One region of the Synechococcus sp. R55.2 genome, then DNA from elsewhere that is predicted to be linked to it. Evidence: predicted binding sites of a transcription regulator. Region 1 holds the regulator's gene; each other region holds the start of a gene.
What was found. Region 1 encodes NtcA, which controls nitrogen genes in cyanobacteria. Its sites were predicted from a motif close to GTANCNNNNGNTAC; they were not measured.

Region 1 (5,086 bases):
ACCGCCAAGTCGGCAATGGTGGTGTCTTCCGTCTCGCCAGAGCGGTGGCTGATGATGGTGCGAAAGCCGGCTTGAACTGCCAATTGGATGGCCGAGACGGTCTCCGTCAGGGTGCCGATTTGGTTGGGCTTGATCAAAATGGCGTTGGCGGCGGCGCTGTCGATACCCTTTTGCAGGCGGGTCAGGTTGGTTACAAACAGGTCATCTCCCACCAGCTGTACCCGGGATCCCAGTTGAGCGGTCATGGCTTGCCAACCGGCCCAGTCTTCTTCCGCTAGCCCATCTTCAATGGAAAGGATGGGATAGTTGGCCAGCAGTTGCTGGTAGTAAGCCACCATATCAGCCGTGCTGTGGGCTTTGCCCTCAAAGTGATATTGCCCATCCTGCAGCAGCTCGTTGGCGGCCACATCCAAGGCCAAGGCGATATCTGCTCCCGGTTTGTAGCCTGCCTGTTCAATAGCCGTCATCAGCAGATCCAAAGCCGCCGCATTGGAGTCGAGATCAGGAGCAAACCCCCCTTCATCCCCCACACCGGTGGACAGCCCCTTCTGCTGCAGCACTTGTTTTAGTACCGCAAACACCTCAGCCCCGTAGCGCAGCGCCTCGCGAAAGCTGGCCGCTCCAATGGGCACAAGCATAAATTCTTGAATATCGACGTTGTTGTCGGCGTGGGCGCCGCCGTTGAGCACGTTCATCAGCGGCACCGGCAGCAGGTTGGCAAAGGGCCCCCCCAGGTATTTGTAAAGAGGCAAGCCCACTGCTTCCGCAGCCGCTTTGGCTGTCGCCAGAGAAACTGCCAAAATAGCGTTGGCCCCCAGGCGGGACTTGTTGGGGGTGCCGTCCAGGTCGATCAGCAACTGGTCAATACGGGCTTGGTTGAGGGCATCTTCTCCCTGCAGCTCCGACTGGATGGGGCCAAGGATGTTTTCCACCGCCCTCAGCACGCCCTTACCGCCGTAGCGTTTGGGATCCCCGTCCCGCAGCTCGTGGGCCTCGAAGGTGCCGGTCGAAGCACCGCTGGGAACCTGCGCCAAGCCCGTTGCCCCATTGGCTAGACCCACCAGGGCCTCTAAGGTGGGACGCCCTCGCGAGTCGAGGATCTCATGGGCGGTAATCCACTCGATGGCTGTTTCCACAGTTACACCTCAGCAATTGGCTAGATAGCTCTGGCCAAAGCCAGATCCCCCCATAGACTAGTAGGTTTTTGCCCGCGATCCGGTCAGCTTCCAGAAAACTTTAAGTCTGTCCTTCGGGCACAGAGATTCTTCAAGGCTGCAGCAGTAGATTGAACATAGGCCGGCCAGAGCTTCAACCAACCATCGAGCGGGGTTTGCCTAGGCAGGGTGCTGCTCAGGAGGTGTTCTCCTCTTCCTTCTAGGCAAAGCGATGGCTCAGCCGCATCGGGTCGTGTACGGTGATCTTCTTCTTGTGAATGGAGATGTACTTCTTCTTGCGCAGCTCTCCCAACAGGCGGGTGATGGTGACGCGGGTTGAGCCAATGGCCTCGGCAATGGCCTGGTGAGACAGCTTGAGATCGATGGTGACCCCATCTGGGCCAGGCACTCCGAAATCGCGACAGAGGATCAACAAAAAGCTGACCAGACGGGATCCCATGTCGCGATGAGCCAGTGTCTCGATCATCATCTCCGTTTGCAAAATGCGGGACGACAGGCTTTTAACCAGCAACATGGCCAGTTCGGCGTTCTCCTGCAAGGATTTTTCCACCTGCTCGATCGGCAGAGAGAGCAACTCAGTAGGCGTAAAAGCCACCGAGTGATAAAAGCGATCAGAGCGCTGTCCTGTGATAAAGGAGAGCACGCCGAAGATGCTGTTTTCGCGTAGGAGGGCGACGGTGATTTCCTCCCCCATTTCGTAGACCCGCGAGAGCTTAACGGCTCCCTTCACCAAAAAGTAAACCCGCTCCGCCGGATCCCCTGGAAAAAAAATGGTCTTCCCGCGCTCAAACGTTTCGATAACCGGAGGATGGTGAGGGCCTCCCAATTGCTTGAAGGCTGTGATCAGAGATTTTTCCGCTACGGCCACCGCCATACTCATCAACCTTTTAAGGTCAGTTTATACCTAAGATCAACCTATTAAGATCAATCTAGAAGCATTAGGCTAGGTTGCAACCCCTTGACTTCAGAATCGATGATGATACCAAGATTTACCCTAAAGTAGAAGGTTCTGCCCAGGCATCTTTGTAGCACGTGCTACATTTTTGAGTCTCGTTTTTGCCCCAGAAAGGGATCCCCAACCGAAAGCAGGGGTTAGGATAAGAGCCATTGTCGCTGGGGGTTGCATCGGCCCTTGGCGGTAGAGAGTGGAGTGGGTTGGAACATTCTATCTATCTATGGGGAGCCCGGAGGCTGTTGTTGCTGAACCTTCTCGGCTGAGCCGCCAGCATTTCACGGTGCGGATGCCGGATCCGGCCAATCACCTCCTGGAGGTGGAGCTGCAGATCCAAGAGGTGGATCCAGAGGTGCCTTTGCGGCTGCGACTGCCGGTGTGGACGCCGGGATCCTACTTGGTGCGGGAGTATGCCCGTCATGTGCAGGAGTTTCAGGCGGCAACTGAGCAAGGGATCCCTTTGGCCTGGCGGAAGGTGGATAAGAATACCTGGCAAATCGATCCGCCGGGTTCTTCTGCTGTGAAGGTGTGCTATCGGGTCTATGCCTATGAGCTGACGGTGCGCACGAACCATCTGGATTTGACCCACGCCTATTTCAACGGGGCAGCGCTCTTCCTCTACGTGCCCGGTCGCGAGCGGGAACCCTACACTTTGACGGTGATCCCCCCCAAGCCGGATTGGCACATCGCCACCAGTTTGCGGCCTTTGATCTCCTCTTCTGGGGATCCCGCTTCCGGCCAGTCTTTTGTGGCAGAGGACTATGACGAGCTGGTGGATAGCCCGGTGGAGGTGGGTCCACATCGAGTGCAATCGTTTGAGGTGGAAGGGATCCCGCATTACCTTGTGGTTTGGGGGTCGGGCACTCTGGATGTGGAGCGGGCTGTCGCTGATGCTAAGGCGATTGTCAAAACCACAGCCGCGTTTTTCGGTGGGCTACCCTACGACCGCTACTGGTTCATTGTGCATTTGTCGCCGGGAGGATTTGGTGGCCTTGAGCACAAGTACAGCACCACCCTTCTTTACTCTGGGCTGGAGCTGCATCAGCCGGAGTCCTATCGGCGCTTTTTGTCTTTGCTGGCCCACGAGTTGTTTCATGCCTGGAATGTCAAGCGTCTGCGTCCGCTGGCATTGGAAAAGATCGACTACAACCAAGAAAACTATCTGGAATGCCTGTGGTTTTGTGAGGGAGCGACCAGCTACTACGAAAATGTCATCTTGTTGAGGGCAGGGATCCTCAGTGCCGGCGATTTCTTGAAGATTCTTTCCGAACAGATTGGCCGCTTGCAGCGTACTCCGGGCCGGGCCGTGCAATCGCTGCGGGAGTCCAGCTTCGATACCTGGATCAAACTCTACCGCCCCCACGAAAACACCCTCAACAGCCAGGTTTCTTATTACTTAAAGGGGGCTTTGGTCTGTTGGCTGCTGGATCTGCACATTCGCCACCTTTCCGGCGGTCAGGGATCCCTGGATACGGCTTTGCAGGATCTGTGGCAGCGCTTTGGTCGGTCAGAGAAGGGCTACAGCGACCAAGACTTGCGGGAGGCGTTTGAGCGGGCAGCCGGTGCCGATCTTGGCCGGTTTTTCTCCGCCTATGTGGAAGGCACGGAAGAGCTAGACTACAACACTTACCTACACCCCTTTGGCCTCACCCTTAAAGCCCACTTCAGCCGCCCCAACCCCATCCCATACCTGGGCCTCAATTTCAACGGCGAGGGCAATCGCATCAGCGCAGTAGAGATGGGATCCCCGGCGCAAAAAGCAGGCATCTGGGCCGGCGATGAGCTGGTGGCCCTGGATGGGTTCAAGGTGAGCGCCGCCAACCTGACAGAACGCTTGACAGCCTATCAGCCCCACCAGATCATCTGTTTAAGCGTCTTTCAAGCGGACCAGTTGAAACACTTTTGGATCCCGTTGGATCCCCCTCGGCCTGATGTCTATAGGTTGGAGGTATTGCCTGAGCTGACTCCTGCTCAAGAGGCTCTTCAGCAAGGCTGGCTGGGATCCCTTGTTGTCTTGAAAGAAAAGTAACGGTAATGAAGGGCAGGAGCATCTGATGGACTTAGTTTTGGTTTTATTGATTGGGGTAGCTATTGGTTTCTCGGCAGGTATTTACGTTGCTCGCCAGTATGGGGCAAATCCTAAACTGGAGATCTGGAAACGAGAGATTATCAGAGAGATATCTTCACAGCTAAGCCAACACAGCCAAGAACTCAACGACGCGAACAAAGCGCTAATCAAATTGAGCGAAAGATTGGCAGACAAAATCTCTCAAAAGTTACAGGCTGCCCAAGATAATCTTGAAGAGTTTAAATTTCGCCTTGCCGATAACTGTCAAAGCTTGCTACAAGATTGGAGTAGAGACCTTCTACAGGCTATATCTGTAAAGTTAGCTGAACATGATGAGCAGCTAAACAATCAGCAAGTCATCCTGGAAAACTTAGTGAAAGAAACCGAATATACTTATCAGCAACTACAGGTTGCTCTTCAAAATTCTCACGGATTAGAGATATTTCAAACTACAGATCAGGACTCCCAGAATGATCAGGCTATTCAGGTTATTGATAAAGCACCAGATCCTGAGCCAATAGACGACGTGCCAAGAGATAAAGATGGGACAGCTACTGTTGATATATCAAAGATAGAGTCGTTCTTAAACTCAAAAAACATAAAGATAAAAAGCATAGCTGTGGGAGAGAAAGAGGGAAAGCTAGATCAAATAGCTACCTTTATGGGCAGCCGATACTCTTCGATTAAAAGATTTTATGGAACGATTAAATCAAATATGAATAGCGGGAGTTCCTTCTCCCTAAACCTTAGAGACGAACCTCCACAAGTAATCAGTTCAACTTGCCAAGTTGCTAAGGAGTTACACGGCATCGCATTTTTGGAAGAGTACAGATACTTTAAGGCGCCCAGATGCCTTTTGGTAGCGAGACCCAGTAGGTCGCCTCAGGCGCT
Region 2 (5,086 bases), on a different contig from region 1:
CGCCACCCAGATCACCATTTCAATGGAAAAGGGAACGGCCATCGCATTGGGAGAGATGATCCCGGTTTGCAAGGTAAACAAAGCTCCGGCAATGCCTGCCAGGGCAGCAGACACGGCAAACACCAGCACTTTAAAGCCGGTGGGATCGTAGCCGGAAAAACGAACCCGTGGCTCGTCATCTCGAATGGCTACCAGGATCCGACCGAATAGGCCGCTGGTCAGCCAACGACAGAGAAGGTAAGCCAAAACCACCGCCAGAACTGTAGTGACATAGACAGCGAAGCGCATCTCGGACGAGTTGACATCCAGGCCAAACAAAGTCTGGAAGTTGGTCAGGCCGTTGGTGCCATTAATTAAGCGCTGTTGGCCGTTGAAGAAGTTAAAGAAAATAATCGTGGTGGCCTGAGTTAGAATGGAGAAATAAACCCCTCGAATGCGATTTCTCACCACCAAATATCCCAGGGCTGCTGCCACCAAAGCCGGGATCAAGACCACAGCAACAGCCGTAAACGGAAACGAATAAAAGGGATACCAAAACCAGGGCAATTCCGTTACCCCGTAGAGGCTGAAAAACTCCGGTATCTGACCTTCCGGCAATTGCAATTTCAGGTGCATCCCCAGAGCGTAGCCCCCCAAGGCAAAGAACACCCCATGCCCCAGGCTGAGCATGCCGGTATAGCCCCAGATGAGGTCGATTCCCAAAGCTACAATGCTGAGGGCCAGAAACCGCCCCAACAAGTTGAGCCGAAAGCCAGACAGCACAGTTGGGGCCACAAAGATCAAGGCCAGCACCAAAACGATGAGGATCCCGGCCTCCCACAGAAGCTTGCGAGAAGAATTGGGATCCCCACCCGCGGCGGGAGCAGCCACTTCATGATCAGCACGGGGGGAATGAACCAGTTTCATGGGCTTTGTGAGGGAGTAGAAGATGGAGAGTCTGGTCCTAGAGTTTTCGCCAAGCGAGATCATTCCCTAGGCATCCACCATACGACCTTTTTCGGGGAAAAGGCCCCGAGGTCGCACCTGCAAAAAGGCCACGATCAAAGCAAAGACCATCACCTTGGCCATGCTCGTGGTGGCAAAAAAGTTGAGGGTATCGGTCAGGATGGGCACGTTGGGAAAAATCAAAGCCAGCGTCCCGGAACCGATGACAAAGTTGGCAATCCCGATCCCAAGCGCTGCCACAATGCTGCCCAAAAGCTTACCGACACCCCCCACCACGACCACCATAAAGGTATCCACGATGTAGTTTTGGCCGGTGTTCGGCCCCACGGATCCCAGCAGGCTGACCGCTACGCCGGCCACTCCCGCCAGACCCGAGCCGACGGCAAAGGTAAGGGCATCCACCTTTTGCGTAGGGATCCCTACACAGGCGCTCATGGCCCGATTCTGGGTAACCGCCCGGATGCGCAGCCCCCAGCGGGTGCGCTGCAAGAAGAAGTACAGCCCTAGGATGCAGAAGACAGTGAGGGCGATGATAAACAGGCGGGTATTGGGCAAAAACAGGCTGCCCACCGGGATCCCACCCCCCAGCCAACGGGGAGCAGTCACATCTTTGTTCTGGGCTCCAAACCAGGGTTGAGTGACTGCTAAAGCATAGGTTTGCGCCAGCACCCGCCCCCCCACCGCTGCAATGGCCGGGAGAGCACCAACAGCAGCGCCAGCGTCCACCCCTTGAGACGCGGCCAATCCGCCCGCCTGGACAAAAGCCACCAGCCGCCGAAAAAGAGCACCGCGAAGGCCCCCAAGCGGAAAGCCAGCACCCAATTGACGCTGCGCACAAACTGCTGCAGGATCAGGCTCACGCCCCAGGTGGCCAAAAGGGTCTCCAAGGGTCGGCCATACAAAAAGCGGATCACCCCCCGCTCCAAGGCCAGCCCTACCAGAGCAGTGACGGCAAAGGCAGCTACCAAAGCTGGAAAGATGTACAGATCCCGCCAGGGATCCCCTAGGGGACGAAAGGCATTTTGAACCACAAAAGTGGTGTAGGCCCCCAACATCATCAGCTCCCCATGGGCCATGTTGATGACCCCCATGAGGCCGAAAACAATGGCCAAGCCCAAGGCGGCTATTAGCAAGACGGTGCCAATGCTAATGCCGTTGAACAAGCTGTCCAGGAGCAAGGTCATGGGCAGGGGATCCTCCTTCCAACTAAACTAGGGAGGCTAACCGAGCATCTAGGCGGGATCCCCGACCCTATCCAAACGGCAAGGGATCCCAGCCCTGGCCAGGACTAGCTGACTTTGTAGCGACCGCCCTTGGCCGGATCTGACCAATCGCAGGCAAAGCCCTTGGTCTCTGCCACAAACTGGTTCCAGGGCTGCGGCTCCACGGCATCCGTAGAAAAGATGACATCAAACAAACCGTCAGAGCGCACCTGGCCGATCCGCACATACTTGGTCAGGTGGTGATTGGTGTTCATGGTTACCAAGCCTTCTGGGGCATCAAAGGTCTGGCCATAGGCTGCCTGCCGCACGGCGTCGATTTCCACTGTTCCCGCTTTTTCCACTGCCTGCTTCCAGATGTAAACCATGATGTAGGCGGCTTCCATCGGGTCGTTGGTGACGCGGTTTTGGCCGTATTCTGCCTTGAAAGCTTCCACAAACTTCTTGTTGGCAGGCGTATCCACCGTCATAAAGTAGTTCCAGGCGGCGAAGTGCCCTTCCAAGAATTCGGGGCCGATGGCCTGTACCTCTTCTTCAGCAATGCTGACGGACATGGAAGGATAGCGATCTGGCCCCAGCCCTGCCCCTTCCAGTTGTTTGAAAAAGGCCACGTTGCTGTCGCCGTTCAAGCTGTTGTAGATCACACCGCCATTGGGAAGAGCGGCCCGGATCTTGCTGATGATGGGGGTAACTTCTGTGCTGCCCAAAGGCAGATAGTCTTCACCCACCACTTTGCCCCCCAGGGCTTCCAACTGGGCCTTGATGATGGTGTTGGCCGTGCGGGGGAACACGTAGTCGGATCCCACCAGGAAGAACTCTTTGCCCTTGTTCTTGAGCAGCCATTCCACCGAAGGCTCGATCTGCTGGTTGGGGGCAGCGCCGGTGTAGAAGATGTTTTTGGAGCACTCTTGTCCTTCGTACTGCACGGGATACCAGAGCAGGTGCTGCTTGGATTCAAACACCGGCAAAACCGCTTTGCGACTGGCCGAAGTCCAGCAGCCGAATACCGTTGCCACCTTGTCCACATCGATCAATTTGGTGGCTTTCTCGGCAAAGGTTGGCCAATCGGAAGCCCCATCCTCGATAATCGGCTCGATCTGCTTGCCCAAAACCCCACCGGCGGCATTGATCTCTTTGATGGCCAGCTTTTCCGCATCCACCACGCTGGTTTCTGAAATGGCCATGGTGCCGCTAAGGGAGTGCAAAATGCCAACGCGGATGGTCTCTCCCTGGGCGTAGGCGGGCACGGATCGCTTCACCCAGATCTGCGGCCCTAGGGCAGCCCCGGCTCCGGCCAGAGCGCCCATTTTCAGCACTTGACGACGATTAAATGATAGAGCCATCGGTGATCTCCGAAACGAAGTGAGTGCAAAGGGTATTAAGAAGTCCAGTTGTTGCAGCAGCCCGGCCAACAGAGGGAAGCACTTAGCTCATCACCTCGCCCATGTGTTGAACCTGCCCAACTGCGCTCAGCTGAGGCTTTCACCGAATGCCTTCCCAACCTCAACAGAGGAAAAGGCTAATCCTGCAGTCGAGAAAGCGTTGTGCATCCCTGTTGCCTTAACGTGTTCCATCAAACCCATTCGGCCCGGAGAGAATTGTATCGTGGGATACCTTTTCCCAGAATCCGAGCCCTTTCCCCGCAGGCTGCAGGCAGAGGCAGGGATCCCTTGCTGCCGGCATAATAGGGGTTCTGGGGTGGAGAATTAACAGCCTATGGTGCAGCAGGCCGGCTATGGATCTTGGCGATCCCCGATTACCGCTGACCTGGTGGTGACGGGATCCCTGCGCTTGGGACAGATGGTTTGGGATCAGGGGGATCTCTACTGGACGGAGGGCCGCCCGCAAGAAAAAGGGCGCAATGTGTTGATGCGGCGCTCTGCCGACGGGATCCTGGTGGAGCTGACACCGGCACCTTTCAATGTGCGGACGCGGGTGCATGAGTATGGGGGTGGAGCTTATTGGGTGTCGGCAGGGGTAGTGTATTTTTGCAACTTCGCTGACCAACGGCTCTACCGCCTGCTGCCGGGTTCAGATCCCCAGCCCCTGACGGAAGCAGGCCCCTATCGCTATGCAGATGGGGTGGTGGATCGGGCGCGTGGACGCATCCTCTGTGTGCGGGAAGATCACAGCCGCCAGGGAGAGCCGGAAAACAGCCTTGTCTCGATTGACTTGGAAAGCGGATCCCAGCGCGTTTTGGCCTCTGGGCACAATTTCTATGCCAACCCTCGCCTCAGCCCCGATGGCCAGACCTTGGTATGGCTGACCTGGGATCACCCCCAAATGCCCTGGGACGGCACAGAGCTGTGGCGGTCTGAGGTGAACCCTGACGGCAGCTTGGGAGAACCTCAAAAGCTGGCCGGTGGCCCTGCCGAGTCGATCTTCCAGCCCCAGTGGTCACCGGAGGGGGATCTCTACTTTGTTTCGGATCGCAGCGGCTGGTGGAACCTCTATCGCTGGGATCCCCAGGGCCCCATTCCCCTCTGCCCTATGGAAGCGGAGTTTGGAGAGCCGCAGTGGGTGTTTGGCCTGAGCACCTACGGCTTCTGTGGCGATGGGCGCATCCTGGCCTGTTATGAACAAGACGGGCTGTCTCATCTGGCTTATCTGGATCCCCATTCAGGACAGTTGGCAGGGATCCCCTTGCCCTACACCCAGATCAGCGGTTTGCAGGTGAGTGGGGAAAAAGCCGCTTTCCTGGCCGGATCCCCGACGGAAGCCATAGCCTTGGTTTGTTTGGATTTGCCTTCTGGACAGGTGGAAGTGGTGGCCCGTTCCAGCAGCGTGGCGGTGGATCCCGACTATCTGTCGATCCCAGAGCCTATTGTTTTTCCCACCGGCGGCGGCAAGGCAGTGGCCTATGCTTTCTTCTATCCCCCCAAGAACCGCGACTTTGTTGCTCCCACTGGCGAAAAGCCACC
Region 3 (5,086 bases), on a different contig from region 1:
TGTTGGTGTTGGTCTTTGCCCCGATCTACCTCTACGACCTGCCCAACATCCCTTTTCAGATCAATACTGACGAGATTGTGATCACCTCCATGGCCCGTCGCGCCTCAGGGGTGCGCTATCCCGATATCTTTGGGCTGATGCCGGAGTATTTCTATTTCCCCCGCTTCATGTTCAGCCTCTTCGGCGGCCTGACGCGGCTGATGGGGGGAGTCACGCTGCTCAATGTGCGCACGGTACATGCCGCCTTCGGGGTCGTCACCATTCTGGTGGCCTACGGGTTTTTTCGGGCATTTTGGGGATCCCGTCTGGCCTTGGCCGGGGCAGCCCTCTTGGGATCCAACCATGCCCTGCTGGCTATTAGCCGTATGGCGATGCGGGAAAACCTCATTGTCTTGGTAGAGTGTGCAGCCTTGGCCTTGATCTTGAAGGGGGTGCGGGAGAAAAACCCCCTGTTGCTCTATCTGGGGGGAGGAGCGGCGGCTTTCTCCCTCTACGGCTATTTGCCGGGGCGGGTGGTGATCCTGCTGGGGTTGCTGTTTGGAGTTCTGTACCTGCTCCTGGGCCGGGAGGATCTCCGAGGAGAAAACAAGCAAGCTAATCCCCTCTGGGTCCTGGCTAAGCTGACGGTGCCCGCGGCGCTGGGCTTTTTTCTGGTGGCTGGGCCCATTCTGGTGGCCACGGTCACAGCACCTGCGGTGAGCGCCGAGTACTCTCGCCAACAATTTCTCTTTTTCCCGGAAGGGCGGGCGTTACAACAGATGTGGGTGAATGCGGCTACGCCAGAGGAGGCGGTCTGGCGCAACATCTTCAACGGCCTGAGTATGTTCAACGACCCCGGCCAGCACGACCGCGGCTACATCTATCCCAACTACGGCCATGCTTTTGTGGATCCCTTGACGGGGGCTTTGATCTGGCTGGGGCTGGGATCCGGCCTCTACCGCCTTTTCAAGAAGCGCAGCCAGCCCCACGACTGGCTCTGTATCGGCAGCTTCCTATTTCTCTACCTGCTGTTTAGCTTGGCCATCACCAAAGCCCCCAACTACACCCGCCTGCTGGTCATTCTGCCCTTCGTGGCCTACCTCACCCTAGAAGGGATCCAGGTGCTCCTGCGGGCGCTGAGCGGTCTTCTGGAGTGGGCAGGATCTCAGGCAAGAGGTTGGTTGCTAGCGGTGGCGATGGGGGGCGCGATCCTGGCGATTGGGGGATGGAACTTGGCAATCTTCGGAGATTTTGTCTTCAAGGGCTGGACTCAAGGCAATGATGTGGGGGCTACCGGGCGCTATGTGGCAGCTCGCCAAGGGGATCCCGACTACCGCTTCTATCTGGCGGCTAGCACTGCCTACCCCTATTTCAGCTGGGGAGAGCCTATCTACTGGCAAAGTTGGATTCAATTTTTTGCTGGGCCGGAGCAGGAGGTGAAGGTTTTTTCCCCAGAGACGTTGCCCGGCCAAGACCTAGAACCGCCGTTTACCCTGTTCACGAATGAGGCAGTATGGGATCAGCAGGGGGCAGAGCTGCAACGGCGCTTTCCCAAGGGGCAGTTGCATCGGATCCCTGCCGAGCGGGGGCTATGGGCCTTTGAGGTGGCGGATCCCTAGAGCTCCCCCCCTGGTTTGGCCAACCCACTGTTCGCGGGACGGAGTCCTTTCGCGTCAGCGGGACGGAGTCCTTTCTTTTTACCAGGCTAAAAGTAGCTGAAAGCACACTATGCAGATCCAGAGCCGCCAACAGTAGAAGAAGTAGAAGAAGATGATAGCGTTCCAGGGATCCCAGACGTGCGTTTTGATGCCTACGACCCGGGCGAGGGGTTTTACGACGAGCTGTTTTTGGGGCGTAACCAGCCCCGTCCTGAGGCGATCCCGTTGATTGAGCGCATTCATTCTCTGGAAGAAGGGGAACTGCAGCAGCGGCAAGCGGCGGCGCAGGCGGCCCTCTTTCAAATGGGGGTGACCTTCAACGTCTATGGCGATAGCCAGGGCACAGAGCGGATTTTCCCCTTTGACATTATTCCCCGTATCGTCTCGGCTTCCGAGTGGCAGCGGCTGGAGAAGGGCCTTAAGCAGCGCATCCACGCCCTCAACCTGTTCATCGACGATGTTTATCACGACCAGAAAATCCTCAAGGATAGGGTGATCCCTGCCGAGCTGATCGAGACGGCCAAGGGATTTCTGCGGCCCTGTGTGGGGCTCAACCCACCGGGGAGAATTTGGTGCCACGTCACCGGCACCGACTTGGTGCGGGATCGGGACGGAACTTGGTACGTGCTGGAAGACAACCTGCGCTGTCCGTCGGGAATCTCCTACGTGCTGGAAAATCGGCGGGTGATGAAAAGCACCTTTCCCTCCCTGTTCAACACAATGGGGATCCGCCCGGTGGACGATTACCCCAGCCACTTGTTGGATACTCTGCTCTACCTGGCGCCGCCGCAACTGGCCAATCCAACGGTGGTGGTGCTCACCCCCGGCATCTACAACTCCGCCTACTTCGAGCATTCTTTCCTCGCCCAGCAGATGGGGGTGGAGCTGGTGGAAGGACGGGATCTGGTGGTGGCAGATGGCTATTTGCAAATGCGCACCACCAAGGGGCTGCAGCGGGTGGATGTGATCTACCGCCGTATCGACGACGACTTCATCGATCCGCTGGCCTTTCGCCCCGATTCTCTACTGGGGGTTCCGGGCCTGTTTGAGGTTTATCGGTCAGGGCGGCTGGCGATTGCCAACGCTTTGGGAACAGGGGTGGCGGACGACAAGGTGATCTACGCCTATGTGCCGCAGATGATCCGCTACTACCTGGGAGAAGAGGCCATTTTGCCCAACGTGCCCACCTACCTCTGCTGGGATCCTAAGGATCAGGCGTACGTACTGGAAAACCTGGACAAGCTGGTGGTGAAGGCAGCCAACGAGTCGGGTGGCTACGGCATGTTGATGGGATCCCAGGCCACACCGGAAGAGCGGGCTGCTTTTGCCGAGAAAATCCGCGCCCAACCGCGCAACTACATCGCCCAACCCACCCTGTGCCTTTCTCGCGTGCCCACCTTGGTGGATCGGGGAGAAGGCCCCTGTCTGGAGCCCTGTCATGTGGACTTGCGGCCCTACATCCTCTATGGCAAGGACATTTATGTTCACCCAGGGGGGCTGACCCGCGTCGCCCTCAAGAAGGGATCCCTGGTGGTGAACTCCTCCCAGGGGGGCGGCAGCAAAGATACCTGGGTGCTCTGTGTGGATCCCGGCTGTTGAGAGACGGCTGGCAAAATAGGCTCAAAGTCGCTCGCCCGAACCTCTGCTCCACCGGCCAAAGCGGCTGGCATGTTGAAGCGCCAGATCCACGTAGTGCTGAGCGTGAAGGCGCAGTTGCTCGACCTCTTCCTCGGTGAGGGTGCGGATAACCTTGGCCGGGATCCCTACCGCCAAAGAGTGGGGTGGCACAGACCGGGTGACCACTGCTCCAGCTCCCACCATGCTGCCTGCCCCGATGGTGACCCCGTTCAAGATAATGGCCCCAATCCCGATCAGACATCCCCCCTCGATGTGGGCACTGTGGATGACCGCTCGATGGCCTACGGTCACTTCCTCGCCAACCAGGGTCGGCTGTCCGGGATCCCCGTGCAGGATGGCTCCATCTTGGATGTTGCTGCGGCGGCCAATGACAATGGGCGAGAGATCCCCCCGCAAGATGGCCCCGTACCAGATGCTCACCGCTTCCGAAAGATGGACATCGCCGATCAGTGTGGCATTGGCGGCAATAAAGGCTGCCTGGTCGATCCCTCTCGGCTGCTGCTCTAACCCCACTTTCCAAACGCCCTTGGCAACGGCTTCCATTTCCCCAATCCTACTGCTACCGGGGGTGCGGCAATTCCAGACCTGCCCCAGCGCTCCGCGCCGCCTCCAGTCCCAGAAAAAGAGAGGAGCCAGGGATCCAGAAAATCAACCCGTCCCTTTGCTCCTGTTTCACCATTGTCAATCCATTGCACAATAGCAATGAGATATAAGCAACACATTTGGCTCATTGTCGATAGCTGTGGAAGCGTTCGTTAGATTAATTTCTAACTCTTGTAGGAGAGGGGCTAGGGGTGAGGGATTTTAGCTAAGCCTGCCGTTGCAGCAGGGGAGAGGATTCAGACGGTTGCAAGGGGCGAATGGCAAAGAAAGTTTCGTAGATGCAATCGCCAACGTGGTTCATTTGTAGCTGCAATTTGTCGAGAAACTCATGTAAGCCCTGCTCCATAATGTCGTCGATGGTCAGGTAGTCCAGCTCAGAACGCAGGCGGCCCAAAGCTCGCTCGCTGGGATCCCGCCAAGTATCGGCTGGGGTGCCGGTGATCTGGTGCAGGGATCGATCCGCATGAATAAGACAAAACTGAATGGAGCGGGGAAATTGCCGATCCAAAATCAGGAAAGAGGCCACCTCTCTGGGATTGATGCGGTGCTGGCGGCTGTATTTCCGGTACATTTCATAAGCACTGGCCGACTTCAGCAAAGCAATCCACTGCAACTCATCCAAAGCCGTACCCACATACTGCAGAGAGGGCAGCAAAATAAAATACTTAACATCCAAAATGCGCGCCGTTTTGTCCGCCCGCTCCAAAAGACGGCCAATCTGGCCAAAGTGCCAACCTTCCCCGTGGGTCATGGTGGCATCCATCACCCCGGCGAATAGGTGGCTGGCCAGTTTCACTTCCGTGAAGAAATCGTGGAGCTGACTCAGGTGGGGGCCTTGCTGAGCTGCTTCTTTGACCATCAAATAAAAGCGGTTGACCCGCTCCCACATTTCTGAAGAAATGACCTCCCGCACAGAACGGGCATTTTCTCGCGCCAGCCGCAAACAGGAAAGGATGGAGTTGGGGTAATCCCTATCAAAAGCCAGGAACTGGATGACCGTTTCTTGGGTCGCCTGGCCATAACGCTGGTAAAACAGCTCCTGATCCCCGGTGGTGTAGACGATGGGATCCCACTGCTGGGCGGGACCGCTGGGCAAGTCTAGGATGAGGTTGAGATTGACATCGATGAAGCGGGCGATGTTCTCGGCGCGCTCCACGTAGCGGTTGAGCCAGTAGATGGAATCGGCCACCCGACTCAGCATGCTGTTG
Region 4 (5,086 bases), on a different contig from region 1:
GTTTGTTGTCATGGCTACGTTGCAACCCAAAGTGACCCACCAGCTTTTGGCGGCCTTAGCCCTGTTTGCCTGTCTGGGCTTGTTGCCTGCTTGTGGCGAGAGCAGCAGCAGCACCGTCAGCCCCCCCAGCATCACCCCCACCCCCACCGGCTCATAATTCGGCTGGTTTTTGCATGCCCTTGCAGCGGTTGCCCAAGTTGGTTCAGCTTTGGGCTTTGAGGATCGCGGGGATCTTTTGTCTTTGTCTGCTGGCGGCCTGTGGAGGATCCCCTACCTCGATGGAGCCACCGCGGGCAGGGGAAGTGCCGATTGCCAGCTTCCTGTGCCGGTTGGATCGCCAGACCCGCAGCTTCACGGGGCCTATTTACGCCGAACAGCCCCAGGTTGCTACCTGCAACCCCGGTCGCCTTACGCCTGCAGCAGCCCAAAAGATGATGGATCGGCTGAATTTTCTACGGCTGTTGCACCAGTTACCGCCGGTGAAGCTCAATCCTCAGTTCCTAGAAGCCGCCCAGCAAGCGGCCTTGATGCAGGTAGCCAATGGTACTCTCAGCCACCAGCCGCCCCCTTCTTGGCGCTGCTTTACCCCTGCTGGGGAGGCGGGATCCCGCTTCAGCAACCTGGCGGTTGGGCCCATCCTAGAGCTGAACGGCCCCGATCCAGGCCGGGTGTTGGCGCGGCAGGTGGACATCTATTTTGCCGAGCCAGGTCGAGAAAACTTTGTGGATGTGGGGCATCGCCGCTGGAACCTGTATCCTCAGTACGCCCAGGGGGCCTACGGCATTGTCTTTGACCCACGGGCTGGACGGGTGACCCAGGCCAACGCCAACTGGATCTTCGGTTTTGACGAGTCGGTGCCAGATCCAGAGTTCATCGCCTTCCCGGAGAAAGACGGCTACCTCTACCGCCTAGAAGGGTTTTCCGGCCAGCCCCTGTCTGCCTACCGCTGGTCTTTCTCGGTGCCCAGCCGTGGCGGCAAGGCTGATCTCAGCCAAGCCCAAGTCCGCATCACCGATGCCCTCAGCGGCGAGCCGGTGCCTGTTGGAGATCTCCGCGTGGGGGATCCCGCCTTTGGCCTGGAAACTTTGACCTACTCCGTGGGTTCGATCCAGCCCAATCGCAACTACACCTTTGAAATTAGCGGCATTCGCCTCAACGGTGGCCCCCCCCGCAGCTACCGCTACACCACCGCTCTCTACGACTGCGATCCCCAAACTTCCCAACGGCCCGCACCCCTCACCGAAGGGCTGGGGATCCCGCCCCGTCTGCTCTGGCAGATGGAGCCTTTCAACTCTTTCAACCCTCTCAACTAGCTTTTCCTCACCCCCAGCCCCTTTCCCAAAGGGGAAAGAGGGGTCTGCTGCTCCTGGAAGCCTGACTTTATGCATAAAGCGCAATTCGAGAATGACAAAACTGCATAACCTGTTACAAAGTGTAACTGCCAATACCAAAGTTAACGGTTCGTCATCGCTAGGGTAGCTAGTGTTCACCCCACGGCAGCGATCATGGCGAACCAATTTGAACGCCTCAAAAGCGAAAAGGATGGGCTGGCGGTCAAGGCCGAGCTGGAGGCGTTTGCCCGGATGGGTTGGGAGAACATTCCTGAAGACGACCGGGATCACCGCCTCAAGTGGCTGGGGATCTTCTTTCGCAAGCGCACCCCAGGTCAGTTCATGCTGCGGCTGCGCCTGCCCAATGGGATCCTAACCAGCGGCCAAATGCGGATGTTGGGCGCAATCATCCACCCCTATGGAGAACAGGGCGTAGCCGACATCACCACCCGGCAGAACCTGCAACTGCGGGGCATCCCCATCGAGGAAATGCCCCAGATCCTGGGCTACCTGAAAGAGGTAGGCCTGACCAGCATCCAGTCGGGCATGGACAACGTGCGCAACATCACGGGATCCCCTCTGGCCGGTATTGACCCGGATGAGCTGATCGACGTGCGCGGTCTCACCCGCAAGGTGCAGGACATGATCACCAACAACGGCGAGGGCAACCCTTCCTTCAGCAACCTGCCGCGCAAGTTCAACATCGCCATCTGCGGTTGTCGCGACAACTCCGTGCATGCGGAGATCAACGACCTGGCCTTTGTGCCCGCCTTCAAAAATGGCCGCCTGGGCTTCAACGTCCTGGTGGGCGGCTTTTTCTCTGCTCGCCGCTGCGCCGAGGCAATTGGCCTAGATGTCTGGGTGGATCCCCGCGATGTAGTTCCCCTGTGCGAGGCGGTGCTGCTGGTCTACCGGGATCACGGCCTGCGGGCCAACCGGCAAAAGGCGCGGTTGATGTGGCTCATTGACGAGTGGGGCCTAGAGAAGTTCCGGGCGGCTGTGGAGCGCCAGATAGGCCACCCTCTGCTCAGGGCAGCGGAAAAAGATGAGGTGGTCTGGCACAAGCGGGATCTGCTGGGGGTGCATGCCCAGAAGCAGCCGGGCCTCAACTTTGTCGGCCTGCATGTGCCGGTGGGGCGGCTCAACGCCCTGGAGATGATGGAGCTGGCCCGCTTGGCGGAGGTGTACGGCTCCGGGGAGCTGCGGCTGACAGTGGAGCAGAACGTGCTCATCCCCAATGTGCCCGACTCCCGAGTGGCCCCGCTCCTCAAAGAGCCGCTCTTGAAGAAGTTCTCCCCCAACCCAGGGCCCTTGCAGCGGGGGTTGGTGTCCTGTACGGGCAACCAGTTCTGCAACTTTGCCCTTATCGAGACCAAAAACCGGGCTGTGGCCTTGATGGAGGAGCTGGAGGCGGAGCTGGAGATCCCCCAAACGGTGCGCATCCACTGGACGGGCTGCCCCAACTCCTGCGGCCAACCCCAAGTAGCCGATATCGGCCTTATGGGCACCACTGCTCGCAAGGACGGCAGGGTGGTGGAGGCCGTGGACATCTACATGGGGGGAGAGGTGGGCAAAGACGCCAAGCTGGGCGAATGCGTGCGCAAAGGGATCCCTTGCGAAGACCTCAAGCCGGTCTTGGTGGAGCTGCTCATTGAACACTTTGGGGCCAAGCCACGTCAGCATCCGTCCGCTGCCCAGGCTTCTGTTTTGGTAACCCGCTAGCGGTTCTGTTGCCGTCCTGAAAGTTTTTCTTTCTTCGTCGTTGTAAATCTTGGAGGTTTCGATGTCTAAGCTGTTCAGCACTTCCTCTCCCGTCTCCCGTCGGCAATTTTTGGCCGGGGTGGCTGCTCTCACGGCTGGGGCGGCCACGGCTGGGATCCCGCGCGCCCAATCGCAATCCTTGGGCAAAGGCTACTGGGTGGCGCAGGCCGATACTCCCGAAACCACCAGCGCCAAGCTGGGGTTCATCGCTCTAACCGACGCGGCCCCCCTGATCATCGCCAAAGAAAAAGGGTTCTTTGACAAGTACGGCATGAAAGACGTGGAGGTGGTCAAGCAGGCCTCTTGGGGCACCACCCGCGACAACTTGGTGCTGGGATCCGCCGCCGGCGGCATCGATGGGGCACACATCCTCACCCCCATGCCCTACCTCATCACCACCGGCAAAGTTACCGATGGCAAGCCGGTGCCTATGTACATTTTGGCCCGTCTCAATCTGGACGGTCAGGGCATTAGCATTTCCAACCAATATCGGGATTTGCAAATCGGCCTGGATAGTTCCCCCCTCAAGGCCAAGTTTGCCGAGCTTCGAGCTGCCGGCAAAGATCCCAAATGTGCGATGACCTTCCCTGGTGGCACCCACGACCTATGGATGCGCTACTGGCTGGCCGCAGGCGGGATCGATCCCACTAGCGACGTCTCCGTCATTGTGGTGCCGCCGCCGCAGATGGTGGCCAATATGAAATCCAGAACCATGGAAGCCCTCTGTGTGGGCGAGCCTTGGAATGCCCAGCTGGTGAACCAAAAAGAGGGGTATAGTGCCCTCACCACCGGCGAGCTGTGGAACGGCCACCCGGAAAAGGCCTTTGCCCTGCGGGCCGACTGGGTGGATGCGCACCCGAAAGCCACCCTTGCCCTGTTGAAAGCGGTGCTAGAAGCCCAGATCTGGTGCGACCAGATGGAAAACAAAGAGGAGATGTGTCGCATCATCGGCGACCGCCGCTGGCTGGGGGTGCCTGTGCCCGATATCTTGGGCCGTTCTCGGGGCACTTTTGACTACGGCACCGGCAAGGTCGTTGAAAACAGCCCCCACCTGATGAAGTTCTGGCAGGACTACGCTTCCTACCCCTTCAAGAGCCACGATCTCTGGTTTTTGACCGAAAACATTCGCTGGGGTTACCTACCTGCCGACACCGATACCAAAGCCTTGGTGGAGCGGGTGAATCGGGAAGAACTCTGGCGAGAAGCTGCCAAAGCCATTGGTCAGGGGGCAGCCATTCCCCCCAGCACCTCTCGAGGAGTGGAAACCTTCTTCGACGGGGTGCAGTTCGATCCCGAAAATCCTGCCGCCTACCTGGAGAAATTGGCGATTAAGAAGCTGGCCTAATTTCCCAACTTTCCCCAGCAAGTTAGCTGCAAACCCTCTGTCCAGGAGAGAAGGGATCCCCGAATCCCCACAAAGAGTGTTCAACTGAAACCCCTTCTCTCTTGGGATCCTCTTAAGTTGACTTCAACCTTACTCCCAGCAAGCCATGAGGATTTTCCACTCTGCCCTACAGTTGGGCTACCACCTCTTTCGGATCCTGCTTCCCCTACTGGTTGGCCTAGGCCACTGGCTGCTGAAAACCGGCCAAGGTTCTGTTCTTCAGTCCAGTACCGGAATCGGTTCCCCCGCCAGTTCTGCACCTTCTTCTGCTTGGCGGCAAAGAGTCCAAATCCACAAAGCGCTGCGTCGCATTCTGTTGCCCGCTACGGCCATTTTGCTCGTCCTGATTCTCTGGCAAATCATTTACAGCCGCCCCGGAGCCAACTTGCCCACCCCTCTCCAGGTTTGGCAGGACACCTGGGATCCCCTCATTAAAGATCCCTTTTTTGACTATGGCGGCAATGCCAAAGGGCTGTTCTGGCAAATTTGGGCCAGCTTGCGGCGGGTGTTCATTGGGTTTGCCCTGGCCGGCTTGGTGGGGGTTGTGGGCGGCATGATCATCGGGGTCAATCGCTGGCTGTACGAGGCTTTGGATCCCATTTTTCAGGTG

Region 2: a site for NtcA is predicted at 3,766-3,779, ahead of urtA (urea ABC transporter substrate-binding protein). Genes of this name have one in related genera too.
Region 3: a site for NtcA is predicted at 1,691-1,704, ahead of NW838_RS07695 (circularly permuted type 2 ATP-grasp protein). Genes of this name have one in related genera too.
Region 4: a site for NtcA is predicted at 1,435-1,448, ahead of NW838_RS14480 (ferredoxin--nitrite reductase). Genes of this name have one in related genera too.

Annotation. Positions count from the first base shown of each region.
Region 1 is NZ_JANSIH010000099.1:190-5,275, forward strand. Features, by position in the region: gene eno (phosphopyruvate hydratase) at 1-1,136, opposite strand, end outside; gene ntcA (global nitrogen regulator NtcA) at 1,375-2,049, opposite strand; gene NW838_RS03600 (M61 family metallopeptidase) at 2,351-4,156, shown strand; gene NW838_RS03605 (hypothetical protein) at 4,182-5,086, shown strand, end outside.
Region 2 is NZ_JANSIH010000095.1:902-5,987, reverse strand. Features, by position in the region: gene urtC (urea ABC transporter permease subunit UrtC) at 1-969, opposite strand, end outside; partial or broken gene urtB (urea ABC transporter permease subunit UrtB) at 973-2,129, opposite strand; gene urtA (urea ABC transporter substrate-binding protein) at 2,234-3,508, opposite strand; gene NW838_RS03420 (S9 family peptidase) at 3,882-5,086, shown strand, end outside.
Region 3 is NZ_JANSIH010000219.1:18,559-23,644, reverse strand. Features, by position in the region: gene NW838_RS07700 (glycosyltransferase family 39 protein) at 1-1,598, shown strand, start outside; gene NW838_RS07695 (circularly permuted type 2 ATP-grasp protein) at 1,776-3,236, shown strand; gene NW838_RS07690 (gamma carbonic anhydrase family protein) at 3,258-3,818, opposite strand; gene NW838_RS07685 (alpha-E domain-containing protein) at 4,084-5,079, opposite strand; gene NW838_RS07680 (hypothetical protein) at 5,073-5,086, opposite strand, start outside.
Region 4 is NZ_JANSIH010000432.1:6,789-11,874, reverse strand. Features, by position in the region: gene NW838_RS14490 (hypothetical protein) at 11-157, shown strand; gene NW838_RS14485 (CAP domain-containing protein) at 174-1,313, shown strand; gene NW838_RS14480 (ferredoxin--nitrite reductase) at 1,506-3,053, shown strand; gene NW838_RS14475 (CmpA/NrtA family ABC transporter substrate-binding protein) at 3,115-4,437, shown strand; gene ntrB (nitrate ABC transporter permease) at 4,583-5,086, shown strand, end outside.